Lentilactobacillus curieae: one gene and its partner. The protein of the gene in region 2 interacts with the protein of the main gene of each other region in a pairwise test. Links are inferred from orthologs where the notes say so. Each region holds a gene or a part of one and is shown on either strand. Other genes may lie near its edges.

Region 1 (4,817 bases), 350 kb from region 2 along the record:
ACTTGCTAGTTGGAATGGTTGTGTTTCTATCGATCAACTTAGTGAACACGCCACCCATTGTTTCGATCCCAAGTGAAAGTGGAGTAACATCAAGCAAAACAACGTCCTTAACGTCACCAGTGATAACACCACCTTGGACAGCAGCCCCAAGGGCAACGGCCTCATCAGGGTTGATCGAATGGTTTGAATCTTTACCAGTCCAGCTCTTAACAGCTTCTTGAACTGCGGGAATTCGAGTTGAACCACCATTTAAAATAACTTGGTCGATATCACCAACTGAAAGGCCAGCATCCTTCAAAGCATTGTCAAATGGTACTTTAGTCTTTGAAACAAGATCTGCGGTTAATTCATTGAACTTAGCACGAGTCAATGTAGTTTGTAAGTGAAGTGGTCCACTCTCGCCAGCAGAAATAAATGGCAAGCTAATTTCTGATTCAGAAACTCCTGACAAATCCTTCTTGGCTTTTTCAGCAGCATCCTTTAAACGTTGAAGTGCCATCTTGTCTTTAGATAAATCAACGCCGTTAGCTGCCTTAAAGTCATCAACTAACCAATCCATGATGCGCTTGTCAAAGTCGTCACCACCAAGATGAGTATCACCATTAGTTGAAAGTACTTGGAACACACCGTCACCTAATTCAAGGACGGAAACATCAAAAGTACCACCACCAAGGTCATAAACCAATACCTTTTCATCTTTGTCTTGTTTGTCAAGACCGTAAGCTAATGAAGCAGCAGTTGGTTCGTTGATGATTCGTTCAACTTCAAGGCCGGCAATCTTACCAGCATCTTTAGTTGCTTGACGTTGAGCATCGTTGAAGTAAGCAGGAACTGTGATTACGGCCTTTTCAACGGTATCGCCAAGGTAGTCTTCAGCAAATCCTTTGATGTATTGAAGAATCATTGCTGAAATTTGTTGAGGTGTGTACTTTTTACCTTCAATATCAACAGTATAATTTTCTTCACCCATGTGACTCTTAATTGATACCACCGTGTTAGGGTTAGTGATTTCTTGACGCTTGGCAACTTCACCAACTTGAGGTTGGCCATCTTTAAACGCAACTACGGAAGGTGTAGTTCTTGAACCTTCTGGATTGGGAATAATCTTTGGCTCGCTACCTTCAAGTACGGCAACGGCTGAGTTAGTAGTTCCTAAATCAATACCAATAATTTTATTACTTGCCATGTTTTATCGTATCCTCTTTTTCAAATTTATTTGATTGTTTATTTTGCAACAACGACCATTGCTGGTCGTAACACTCTATCCTTCAATTTGTAACCATCTTGAAGAACCTGAACGACTGTATCAGCCTTGTGATCATCATCGGCAGCAACCGTTTGGATTGCTTGGTGATACTTAGGATCAAACTGTGATCCCTCAGCGGAAATTAATTCGACCCCGTTATCCGACAAAGCTTTTTGCAAGTGTTCAGAGACCATCTGAACTCCTTGCTTTAATTGCTTTCCACTTTCGTCGGTAACCTCAACACTTAGTGCTCTTTGCAGGTTATCCACTACTGGTAGGATGTCATGTGCTAACTGTTGACCATCATACTTAATCAAGTCAGCTTGGTCTTTTCTTGCGTGATTCTGAATGTTTTTAATTTCAGCTTCAGCACGCAAATACTTATTCTCCATGTCATCCAACTTAGCTTGCAGCTCGTTTTGTTTGTCTGCTTCAGAATCTTGAGGCTTAACATCCTCAGCGGACTCTTTATCGTTGCTTGTTTGTTGGCTGTCATCTACAGATTGCTTATCTTCTGATGCCTCATCCATAGAATCTCTTTTTTCCTCTGACAAAAAATCGCCTCCTCTGGTTAACTACCATTTTGATCGTAATACCCAAGAATTTTTCTGGTCATTTCTTCTCTGAGTGCACCAACGATTCCGATTACCTTTGAATATGGCATTCTAGTTGGGCCAATTACGGCAATCACTCCGTGACCATACTCCTTCAAGTCGTATGTTCCAGTAATTAAACTATAATTTCTCAACAAATCATTTCGCAACTCATTACCAATCCGCACTTCGACGTCGTTAGAATCTGGATCAACTAGTTGGGCAACGCCATCCCCAGTGTCCAGAAGGTTATACAATGGTTTCAAATAATCAATATCTTGACGCTCAGCAAACCTTAACAAATTCAAACGACCGCCAATATGGACTCTGTCCTTGCCAACTTCATTGACCATCTCATCAAATACGTTCAAAAATCCTTCAGGAGTTTGAACATATTTTGCAATCAATGCTGGAATCTCAAACTGGAGTTTTTCAGTAATCTCATTCAGAGGCTTGCCAACCAGCTCTTCGTTAATAATATTAACGATTGTTTGAAGCTGTTCTGGTGACACTTCACGAAGATGGAACACCTTATCGACAACGTGACCATTATCGATAACAATGATGGCCATGACTTGTCGATCGTCAAGCTTAACTAACCTAAATCCGGATAACTTGATTGCTTTATCCTGTTCAGGGTTAAAAGTAACTGCCATATAGCTGGTTAGGTCGGACAGCACCTTAGCGGACTCTTGAATAATCTCGTCAATTCGACTGAAATCGCCATTAAACGAGCTTTTAATCAAGTCCTCAGCGCTATCATCTAGCGGATCGGGTTGCACCAAATTATCCACGTAATACCTGTACCCCTCCATCGATGGAATTCTTCCAGATGAAAAGTGGGTCTTAGTTATTAGTCCCTTGGCCTCTAAGGCCGCCATTTCATTTCGAATGGTAGCTGAACTAACACTAGTTGGAAACTCGTTTGAGAGCACCTTGGATCCAACAGGCATTCCGTTCTTAGTGTAATCACGAATAATTATTTGCAGAATTTCCTTCTGTCTATCAGTTAACAATTTGAAATCACCTCTTTTTAGCACTCATTATCTACGAGTGCTAAGGCACATATATAATCTATCAAACCCATTACTATTAGTCAAGGCTTTACGGCGATTTTTTAGCAAATAAGCACCCAGAGTGCTAATCAATAACCTCTGGATGCTTTTGTACGTAATTACGCGTAAAAACTTCATCGTCGTACAGTTGACTGGTAAGTTGCTGTGGAGTGTCAAACTTAACTTCTCCACGAATATATGACAGCCAATCAATTGTTAGTGTTTCACCATAGATATTTTTATCAAAATCAAGAATATTTATCTCAACGGTCATTGGCAAGGAATCTGAAAAGGTAACGTTATGGCCTACCGACGCCATGGCGATGTGACTCTCATCCCCGAAACTAACCCTAACGACGTATATTCCAATACTTGGAAGCCATTGAAGTTCTGGATGCTCAATGTTCGCAGTTGGGTAACCTAACAAACGGCCAACTTCTCGTCCATGAACAGTCACCCCTGACGTTCTGTAAGGTCTACCTAAAAGCTTTCCTGCTAGCTCAACATCGCAATCATCAAGAGCTTTGCGGATCCGCGTAGAGCTCACCTTCTCACCATCAAGCGTCACTGGATCCGCAGTGATCACTTCGAATTCACCATTGCTATATTTAGGCAAATTTTCCATGTTTGCATCTTTCGTACCACCGTAAGTGTGATCAAAGCCAGCAACTACTGCCACCGCGTTGAACCGTTTAATAAAGTTATTCACAAACTCTTGCTCTGATTGATTTTGAAATGCGTACGTATAATTTGTGTAGTAAACCCTGTCCACACCCATCTGCTCAAATAGGCGCATCTTTTCATCATATAGCGTTAAATATCGCTTTTCATGAGCGGTCATCTGTTTATATACGACTGCCGGATGATGGTTGTATGTGAGTACGCAAAACTTCGCCCCCAGCTCCTGAGCTTTTTGCTTTGCTTTATTCAGCACGTCTTGATGCCCGAGGTGGACACCATCAAAAAATCCCATTGCAAGGACGATTTTTTCATCGCCCTTAATTTCAGCTTGCAATGGGTAATGTAGTTTAACGATTTCCAATTCTCTTCACCCTCAACTAGTTTAAAAACATTTTATAAGGTCTGTACTGACCCTTTGTATCATCAAATTGATAAAGTGCTTTGACTTTACCTTCATACTTTAATTTAACCACTTTTTCAGTAGATTGTAGTTCATTAGTGTTTAAGAAAACACCATTACTTACCAAATTCATCAACTTATCTGACAAATCAAAACTCGCATATTTAGACAGCGACTGGTCTAAAGAGACCAAAACATCATCAATTTTTCCTGCATTCATCGCTTCTTCAACCTCAGACAGTTTTACACATTGATCAATAGTGAATCCGGCACTTTTAATTCTAGTCAATGACGACATTACTGCCGGGACACCCAAGTGCTTACCTAGGTCTACTGCCAGCGTTCTAACGTACGTTCCCTTAGAACAACCAACCTCAAAGAAAATTGTCTGTTGTCGTTTATCATGGTCATACACAGCAGGCGAGGTTTGCTTAAAGTAATCAATGTGAATGTTCCTTGGCTGACGTTCGATTTCAATTCCCTCACGGGCGTATTCGTATAATTTTTTACCGTTAACCTTCACCGCTGAAAACATTGGCGGAATTTGTTGAATATCACCGACCATCTTCCCTAATGCGTCATCAATCTGAACATCAGAAAACGGTTCATTGATAGCTTGGGTCGTAATAACTTCTCCATCCAAATCTTCCGTATCATAGGCAACTCCAAAGGTAATCGAGCCCTTATATGCCTTACCTGATTGCATCAACAATTCTGAAATTTTAGTTGCCGGGCCAACACATATGGGTAAAACACCATCCACGTTGGGATCTAATGTTCCAGTGTGACCGATTTTCTTTGTGTTCAGAATTTTTCTAAGCTGACTAACGCAATCATGGCTA
Region 2 (10,020 bases):
TCTGTTCCTGGTGCGATGGCAGCCATTGCCGTAGTTATCATCTCAATCGTTGTTGACTTAGTTGTTCCAACGTTTGCCCACTTGATGGGATTAATTCATTAATCAAATTGTAGTTTTAATATTTAAGTAAAATAAAACCGGTTAAAAGTCATCTCTGCATTTCGCAAATTGACATTTTAACCGGTTTTTTGTTTGGGTAACTACTCACGCAAGTGGTAATTATAAGTAGATACAATAATGTTTTGTCTGGAGTTAAGAATTGCTCTTAACCTCAGACTAGTTTGGTTATGCAGAACATGTTCCCATCTGTGATGAGGAACAAATTGTGGTACCAGAACCGTAGTTGAATAATTCCGATCAGCCGCCCGTTTTGCAATAACATCACAGAACCTTAAAGCGGGCTGAGTAATTGATCTATATGACGAATGGATATCAACGAATCTAACGTCTGGGAATTCTTTTCTAAACTGTTCTGAAATTTTGTGCTCTTTTTCAGGATCAGAATCAAATGAGACATGCATTGCAATAACATAGTCCCCGATTGACTGCGCATAACTAATTGCTCGAGCGGTAACCTTTGTTACCCCACCAACCAAAACAATCACGGTTGATCCGTCGAAATGATGAACTGGGGTTAACTCAGTGTCATCTTCTGAAACTCGAAGTTGCTTAGCGACCTTGATGTAATGAGACTTAATCTTGTAAAACAACATTAGAACTAATGGCATTACGATTAGGTAAGGCCACACATTACCAAATCTTAGTAAGAACAAGAATACAACCAACGCCAGTGAAATAACTGCACCAACAAAGTTGATTGTCATCTTAAATGGCCATGCCTTACCACGATTCCGTTTCCAGTGAATGATCATTCCTGATTGAGATAATGTAAACGGAACAAACACACCAACAGCATAAAGTGGAATCAATGAATTTGTCTTACCGTTAAAGATTTGGATCAGAACAATCGCACCTAAAGCAAGCGAAATTATTCCGTTTGAGTACCCTAACCGATCACCTTTATCCAAATACGCATGGGGTAAAAACTTATCCTTAGCGAGGTTATAGGCAAGGATTGGAAAGGCCGAGAAACCAGTGTTGGCAGCAACTGCCAAAATCATCGCTGTTGATAATTGCAACAAGTAGTACAGTAACCCGTGACCAAAGATTCCTTCACCGATTTGTGATAAAACTGTTTCGTGGCCATTTGGGGCAATTCCCATATAGAAACTTAAGAACGTAATCCCACCAAAGAAGAACGCCAGAATCGTTGCCATGATTGCAAGCGTATGCGAAGCGTTCTTGCTCTTGGGATTCTTAAAGTTTGGTACCGCATTACTAATTGCTTCAACACCTGTCAGTGATGATGAACCACTTGAGAAGGCTCTGAAGAACAGAATCAGTGTCATCCCAGCAACCGGCGAACCAACATTAGCAGCAGCGTGGTACTGAATGTTTCCAGTTGCAATCTGGTAAATTCCATAGCCGACCATTCCCAAAATCATCAAAATGAATAGGTAAACCGGTAGAGTCAAGAATGACGCAGACTCACGCATCCCCCGCAAGTTAAGCAACATTATTCCGATAACTATCAAACAAGAAATCAGAACTTGGTGCTTGTATAAACCAGGAATTGCCGATGTAATCGCTTCGGTTGCAGACGTTGTAGAAACGGCCACGGTCAACATGTAGTCAACCAGCAGAGACCCACCAGCTACCAACCCAGCAGATTGGCCCCAATTTGTACTAGCAACAACGTATGCTCCACCACCAGAAGGATAAGCATGAATAATTTGTTGGTATGACAACGTAATTGCTGTCAACAATACCAACACAAGGGCTGCAACCCAAATTTGATACATCATAGCCGCAGCAGATAAGGTGATCAAGATCGTTGTAATTTGCTCAGTACCATATGCGACTGACGATAGCGCGTCAGAAGACAACAGTGCGAGTGCTTTGAATTTTGTTAACGATTGACCACCTTCATCAGTAGTCTTCAACGGCTTCCCAATGAGAAGGCGTTTTATATATCGCCACATAATTAGTAACCCCTTTAAAATAAAGAATAATTGCGTTAATTACGAACTAACAAATAATAGTCCATATCGCCTACAAAAACAAGCCTAATTATTTTCAAATATCACTAACTACGATAACACAAAAAGCGCCCAGTAAACTGGACGCTTCGTTAAAATTCAAATTAAATTACATTCCCATTCCAGGGTTTGGCATTGGTGCTTGTGGAGCATCATCCTTTGGTTCATCAGCAACAACAGCTTCAGTGGTTAACAACAATGCAGAAACTGATGCAGCATTTTGTAGTGCTGAACGGGTAACCTTGGTTGGATCAACGATTCCGGCAGCAATCATGTCTTCAAACTTATCTTCGGCGGCGTTGTAACCAACACCATCCTTTTCATTCTTAAGTTTTTCAACGATTACTGAACCTTCAATTCCGGCGTTTTCAGCAATTTGACGAACAGGTTCTTCTAGAGCCCGACGAACAATCTTAACCCCAGTTGCTTCATCACCAGTTGCAGTTACGCCATCAATGTTCTTCATAACATTGATCAGTGCAGTACCACCACCGGGAACAAATCCTTCTTCAACAGCGGCTCTAGTTGCATTTAAAGCATCTTCGATTCTGTACTTACGTTCTTTTAATTCAGTTTCAGTTGCGGCACCGACACGAACAACGGCAACCCCACCAGATAACTTGGCAAGACGTTCCTTTAACTTGTCACGGTCAAAGTCAGAAGTAGTCTTTTCGATTTGGTTCTTGATTTCATCAACACGAGCACTAATTTGGTCTTTAGCACCTGAGCCTTCAACAATAGTTGTTGAATCTTTAGTAACATTAACCTTACCTGCTTGGCCTAATTGATCCATAGTGGCATCCTTTAAGTTCAAACCAAGGTCATCAGTAATCACTGTAGCGCCAGTCAAGATAGCAATATCTTGAAGTTGGTCTTTACGACGATCACCAAATCCAGGAGCTTTAACAGCTACAACATTGAATGTTCCTCTCATCTTGTTCAAAACAAGAGTTGGAAGAGCTTCACCACCAATATCATCAGCAATGATTAACAATGACTTACCTTGTTCAACGATTTGTTGAAGAAGTGGTAAGATATCTTGAATGTTTGTAATCTTCTTATCAGTAACTAAGATGTATGGGCTATCAAGGTTAGCTTCCATTTTTTCGTTGTCAGTTACCATGTATTGTGACATGTAACCACGATCAAATTGCATACCTTCAACAACATCTAAACTAGTATCAACTCCACGAGATTCTTCAATCGTGATAACACCATCGTTACCAACCTTTTCCATTGCGTCAGCAATTAATTTACCAACTTCTTCATTGGCTGAAGAAATTGAGGCGATTTGAGCGATATCGTCCTTAGTAGCAACTTCATGTGACATTTTGTGAAGTGCTTCAACGGCAGCTTTAGTAGCCTTTTCAATCCCGCGACGAATCCCAACAGGGTTTGCACCAGCGGTAACGTTCTTCATTCCTTCGTTAACGATTGCTTGAGTCAAAACAGTTGCGGTAGTAGTACCATCACCGGCAACATCGTTTGTCTTAGAAGCAACTTCAGAAACTAGCTTAGCACCCATGTTTTCGAAATGATCTGGTAGTTCAATTGACTTTGCAATTGTTACACCATCGTTTGTGATGGTTGGGTTACCAGCAGTCTGTTCCAAAACAACGTTACGTCCCTTAGGACCAATTGTAGTCTTTACAGTATCAGCTAATTTATCGACACCGGCAAGCATCTTAGTTCTAGCGTCTTCAGAGAACTTAATTTCTTTTGCCATTCTTAAATCCACCTCATAAATTATTTTTAATTATTATTAATGGAACTAATCACTATTCAACGATAGCAACAATATCCTTTTCATGTAAAACTAAATAGGAGTTATCTCCGTCTTCAACTTCTGTACCTGCGTATTTGTCGAACATAACTTCATCGCCAGCCTTAACTACTGGTGCAACGGTGTTACCATTGTCCAAAACACGGCCAGATCCAACGGCAATAACTTTACCAGTTTGTGGTTTTTCCTTTGCGTTACCTGCTAACACAATGCCACCAACCGTTTTTTCTTCTTCTTTTTGCGTTTCAATAATAACGCGATCTCCTAATGGTTTTAACACGTTAGTCCCTCCATACTGAATGTTTTTAGCAACATTAGCACTCGTTTGATAAAAGTGCTAATCACTGTTATCAATAATATTATTATCAGTCCTAAAATGCAAGCCTCAACGGTTTAAAAATCAAAAAATTCGCCGACGACATGCAAAAAAGCCAAAATAAAAAAGCCAGAGAGAAACTCTCTGACTTAATGATGCTTACTTTCCAAAGTTTTCAATAAAATAGATCAATGTTTGTAATTCGTTTGTCAAATCAACATTTTGAACCAGAACTCTATCAGGAACTGAAATTCGAATTGGTGTAAAGTTAAGGATTCCCCTAACCCCACCTTCAACTGCTTGATCAGCAACTCCTTGAGCAACTTCTGATGGAACAGTCAAAATAATCACTTGGATTTGTTGTTCCTTTAATTGGTTAGCCAAATCACTAACTGGATAGACAGGAACTCCATCTTGGATTGTATTAACGATACTATCATTTGAGTCAAACGCTGCTGAAATTCTAACATTCCCATCTTTGTGGAAGTTAAAGTTTAACAAAGCGTGACCCAAGTTACCAACCCCGACCAAGCCAACGTTAGTTAAATGTTCTTGGTTTAAAATCTGTTTGAAAAAGTTGAGCAGATTATCAACATCATAACCATAGCCCCGTTTCCCCAACGCACCAAAATAAGAAAAGTCGCGACGAATTGTTGCGGAATCTACTTGAACGGCATCTGCAAGCTCCGTTGAAGAAATTCTTTCTTTTCCAGTGTCATGGAGAATATTTAGATAACGGTAATAAATTGGCAATCGTTTTGCTGTTGCCTTTGGGATATTTTCAGCCGTCACGAGTAATTCCTCCTCAATTTTATTTGCTTATTAAAAAGTTTGTGAATCTCTCTTCACTGTTTATTCTATCATAAGATGAGTGCTTGTGAAAACAATTTCAAATAATATTTGATAGCTTTTTCCAGAATGCTGATGTGTGATAGAATGTTAATACTTAGAAAGGTGGATGCCGCATGATTATTTTGCAGGTCCAAGACGTCGCAAAGCGATTTAATGGCGAAAATATTTTTTCCGGAGTCAACTTAAACATCCAGGAAAAAAGCCGAATCGCATTAGTTGGTCAAAACGGTGCTGGTAAGTCAACCCTAGTAAAAGTAATTATGGGAGAGATGACAGCAGACGAAGGAAGTATCTCAGAAAAGAAAAACCTTACGGTGGGATATTTAGCCCAGGATACCGGCCTTGACTCGAACAAAAACATTTACGATGAGATGGAATCGGTTTTTGATGACCTAAAGAAAACAGAACAAAAGATTCATAACCTGGAAGTACAGATGAGTGAGGAAGGCCCATCAATGAGCCCTGACGACTTTTCTGAGCTCTCCAAGACGTATGACAACCTTCGAGCAGACTTTGAGCAAAATAATGGTTACTCGTACGAAGCTGAGATTCGGGGAGTTCTTCACGGATTCGGATTCGGCGAAGATGACTATGATCACAAAATCAACGAATTATCTGGTGGTCAAAAAACCCAACTTGCCCTCGCTAAACTCCTACTTGAAAAGCCTGATTTATTGATCTTAGATGAACCAACTAACCACTTGGATGTTGACACAATTACTTGGCTTGAGGGTTACATAAAGAACTATTCTGGTTCGTTACTGATAATTTCACATGACCGTTATTTCTTAGATCAGATTGTTAATGAGGTCTATGAAATGGCGCACAAAACTCTCAAACATTATCAGGGAAATTACACCGATTTTGTAAAACAAAAAGAGATGCAGACCGCTACCAGAATGAAAGAGTACGAAAAACAACAGGCAAAAATTGCCAAACTTCAAGAATTTGTGGACAAAAACATCGTCCGGTCTTCGACAACCAAGCAAGCCCAAGCAAGAAGAAAACAACTAGAAAAAATGGACGTTATTGAGAAGCCCGTCGACTACACAAAAGTAGCCCGCTTTGCGTTTACCCCAAGTAAGAAAAGCGGTGAAAACGTGCTCAAGGTGACTAACGCGGCAATCGGCTACGACCACATCTTAAGCGAACCCGTTAATTTTGAAGTTAAACGAAATCAAGCGATTGCCATTGTTGGTCCAAATGGTGTTGGAAAATCAACGTTACTCAAAAGCATTCTGGGAAAGATTCCGTTCATCAAGGGTTCTTCTCACTATGGAACTGGCGTCGATGTGGGTTACTATGACCAGGAACAGCAGAATTTGCACCGTGGTAAAAAAGTCTTAAATGAACTCTGGGACGATCATCCCACCACTAACGAAGGCGATATTCGAAGTATCTTAGGGAGCTTTCTTTTCTCCGGCGATGATGTTGATAAACTAGTTGCCGATTTATCAGGTGGCGAAAAAGCTCGACTATTGTTAACAAAGTTAGCGATGCAACATAATAACTTCCTAATTTTAGACGAACCAACTAACCATTTGGACATAGACAGCCGAGAAGTATTAGAAAAGGCGTTAAAGTCATTTGATGGTACCATCTTGTTCGTTTCTCACGACCGTTATTTCATTAACCAATTAGCTACTTCTACAATTGAAATTTCTGCAGATGGAAGTAAAATTTATCTTGGAAATTATAATTATTATGTAGATAAAAAAGCTGAACAGGATGCATATAAAGAGCGTGAAGAGCAAAAAGAACTTGCAAAAAATCCCCATCTACATGACAAACCCGCAACCACTGATAAGCAAAATTATCAAAACAATAAAGAAGCACAAAAGCAGCTCAGAAAATTAACCAGAGAAGTCGCCGCATTAGAAGAACAAATCGACGACCTTAATAATCAAAAGTCTGAGATTGAAACGCAAATGACCCTTCCCGAGAACTTTAACGATGTCCAAAAGTCAGCCGACTTGCAGACTAAATTAAGTGAAATTGAAGTTGAAATTAGCAAAACAGAAGATACCTGGGAAGAAAAGAGTATCGAATTAGAAAGTTTCAATTAATAATTAGACAAACAAAAAGGTTCCCTAATCAATAACGATTAGGGAACCTTTTTTGAGTTATTTATTCATTAAATCAAATTCAAGAGATGGGTCTGCGTTAAGGGTTGCATCAGCACGGACACCCTGACGGTAAAGCATTTCTCCTGCAGAACCAATCATTGCAGCATTATCTCCGCAAAGTGAGAGCGGCACTAAAACTAACTCAGTGTCTTTAAATGCAGTCAATTCGTCAGTCAACCTTTCGCGAAGTCCCCTGTTTGCAGCAACGCCCCCAGCCAAAATCAATTGGTTTACTGGGAACTCCCGGAGAGCTCGCTTAGTTTTATCAGCAAGAACGTCCACAACTGCTTGTTGGAAACTTGCAGCCAAGTCTTCCCGACTCAGACTTTCGTGAATCTGATCAGCATGATGAACAGTGTTAATAAATGCACTTTTTAGACCACTGAAACTAAAGTCAAAGTTGCTGTCATCATCCATTGCTCTCGGAAAATTAAAGGTATCCTTACCTTGATGAGCTAACTCGTCAACTTCTTTTCCTGCAGGGTAGTTAATCGATAACACCCGACCAATTTTATCGTAAGCCTCACCAGCTGCATCGTCTCGAGTTTCACCAATGATTTCAAACTTGCCTTCTTCTGGCATATACACTAGTTCGGTATGACCTCCAGAAACTACAAGCGCCATGGCAGGAAATTCAATTGGTTTTACTAACCGGGCACCGTAAATATGACCAGCAATATGGTTGACAGGAACTAGCGGTAAACCATGCGCCCAAGCAATCGTTTTTGCAGCTGTCACTCCGATTAGCAGCGCTCCCACTAAACCAGGACCATATGTGACTGCAACTGCATCTAAATCATCGTAAGTTACACTCGCTCTAGCTAAAGCATCTTCAACACAACCCGTAATCTGTTCAATATGATGCCGACTAGCGACCTCAGGAACCACGCCCCCAAACCGTTGGTGACTTTTGATTTGGGTTGCAACGATGTTCGAAAGAATTTCGCTTCCATTTTTGATAACTGCGACTGAAGTTTCATCACAGCTAGTTTCAAACGAAAGAATTAAATTGTTATCCATAATACCTCTTACTCTCCAAGCTTGGTGATGTCCATTTTCATATTTAAAGCATCTTCACGATCGTTAAAATAATACCCCTTATTGATGCCATCGTCTACAAAACCGATGTTTCGGTATAGTCTTTGTGCGCGGGTATTACTCATACGAACTTCCAATGTCACCTTTTCAAATTCCATTTGACGAGCCTTTTTTATAATTGTGTTTACCAAAAAATAACCTAATCCGTGGTTTTGGAAATTTGGTGCAACCGCGACGTTGGTAATATGACAATCCTTTGTCTTAAAGTTTAATGAACAACCAATGAAAGCAACTAGCCAATCATTTCTACGCAATACTAAATACAAACGGTCATTTTTACGCATCAATTCGCTTCTAAATGCCCGATCGTCCCATGGAGTTTGCCCTCCGTAAACCGCTCTTTCAATCCCCAATATTTCAGGAATATCCGGAATCATGGCTTTAGCCAAGAAAAATTCAGTTCCGTTGATGTCAACGTCATGATTTTTAATGTCTAAAAAACGTTGTCTAAGCGATTTTTCTTTATCAAAAAAATGTTCCGAATACCAATCCTTAATTTTTTTCAACATAATCACTTTCGTCCTCATTAGGATGATCTTCTCGCCAGTCGGCTTCTGCCTTCGTTAACCGTAGATACCTTGGAACTAATTCATCTACGTTAGTAACAGGCGCTAAATTTAAACCATACCGTCCAAGTAGGACTGCATTAGGAACCGCCTCTGAATGATCAATAATCTCAACTCGGTCTAATTGATCACTGAATTTATCATCAAAATTGGCTGAACTAGAAATTACGGCCATTGGTTCGTTAATCTCTTTTAAGCGCTCAAGCCACTCATGAATGTTAGTATGGCGATCTGGCAAAACTGACTTTAACTGGTCCTCATCCCATTTATATAAACCTGTATACATATTATCATTTCTAGCATCAAAAACGGGAATAATTAGTCTTTGGCTTTTTTGAACAGTTAGCGCCAATGTCAGCAAACTAGAGACAGACACCAATTCAATATTTAATGTCATTGCTAGCGTCTTTGCCACCGTAGTTGCCATTCTAACACCGGTATACGAACCAGGACCAGTTGCGACCACAATCCTATCAATCTCGGCTGGGGTTAGTCCTGCCTTGCTCACCAAGTCTTCAATAACCGGCAACAAGAACTCTGCATGCTTTTGATGGGTGGTGATTGTTTCAGTTGCCAATAATTCAGTATCATTAAGAACTGCCACTGATAAAGGCTTATTTGAGGTGTCAATCGCTAATACATTCATTATTCAGCTTCCTTCCAGATTATTGTGGCAATTGCTGACGTGTCTTCTCCCGATTTAATGCAGTGAACCGTTTTAATCATACCAGCGTCATTTGTTTCTTGGGTAGCTGCACTTTCAACCCAACTACCATACTTAACTTCATTTTCAAACCGAATATCAACTTGGACTGGAGTATGACCAATAATGAAGTCCATCGGCAATACGTCTACCATCCAGTCTAGATAATGGGCATTATTAACATGGCCATTAAAATCAATATCATTCGAACGAACTTGGTACTTTTTGCTGAAATCTAAATCCGAACCGATTTTCTCAGGTCGAGGTAATCTAGGAACTTTCTTTACATTTTCAGACTCATACGGGGCAATGATTTCACTGTCAATAGTTGTTACTTTTCGGGTTTCTTCGTTCATTAATACCCAAATACTATCAATTTTGACTAATTCATTACCAGCTTCGTCCTCAATCCAAAATTCACGAAAAGCAAAGTACTTATTGTATGAAGTTCCTCTGGTCGTTAACTTAATGGTTTGA

Evidence for each region.
Region 1: the proteins of groL (region 2) and grpE interact in binary tests that used the Escherichia coli proteins (3 or more experiments, as listed by UniProt). The link is inferred for Lentilactobacillus curieae from one-to-one orthologs.

Annotation. Positions count from the first base shown.
Region 1 is NZ_CP018906.1:1,964,652-1,969,468, forward strand. What follows is about bases 1-2,970. They hold grpE (nucleotide exchange factor GrpE), read right to left. Parts: upstream 1,777-2,970; coding sequence 1,225-1,776; downstream 1-1,224. Other genes in these bases: dnaK (molecular chaperone DnaK), read right to left, coding at 1-1,186; hrcA (heat-inducible transcriptional repressor HrcA), read right to left, coding at 1,818-2,855. Outside these bases: riboflavin biosynthesis protein RibF, read right to left, coding at 2,980-3,936; tRNA pseudouridine(55) synthase TruB, read right to left, coding at 3,953-4,817. UniProt on the Escherichia coli protein: Participates actively in the response to hyperosmotic and heat shock by preventing the aggregation of stress-denatured proteins, in association with DnaK and GrpE. It is the nucleotide exchange factor for DnaK and may function as a thermosensor.
Region 2 is NZ_CP018906.1:1,610,061-1,620,080, reverse strand. What follows is about bases 1,518-4,353. They hold groL (chaperonin GroEL), read right to left. Parts: upstream 3,826-4,353; coding sequence 2,209-3,825; downstream 1,518-2,208. Other genes in these bases: groES (co-chaperone GroES), read right to left, coding at 3,878-4,162; PL11_RS07835 (APC family permease), read right to left, coding at 1,518-2,042. Also shown: antiholin-like protein LrgB, read left to right, coding at 1-102; more of PL11_RS07835, read right to left, coding at 201-1,517; PL11_RS07820 (redox-sensing transcriptional repressor Rex), read right to left, coding at 4,358-4,990; PL11_RS07815 (ABC-F family ATP-binding cassette domain-containing protein), read left to right, coding at 5,164-7,116; tRNA (adenosine(37)-N6)-threonylcarbamoyltransferase complex transferase subunit TsaD, read right to left, coding at 7,174-8,196; rimI (ribosomal protein S18-alanine N-acetyltransferase), read right to left, coding at 8,205-8,783; tRNA (adenosine(37)-N6)-threonylcarbamoyltransferase complex dimerization subunit type 1 TsaB, read right to left, coding at 8,767-9,486; PL11_RS07795 (acyl-[acyl-carrier-protein] thioesterase), read right to left, coding at 9,486-10,020.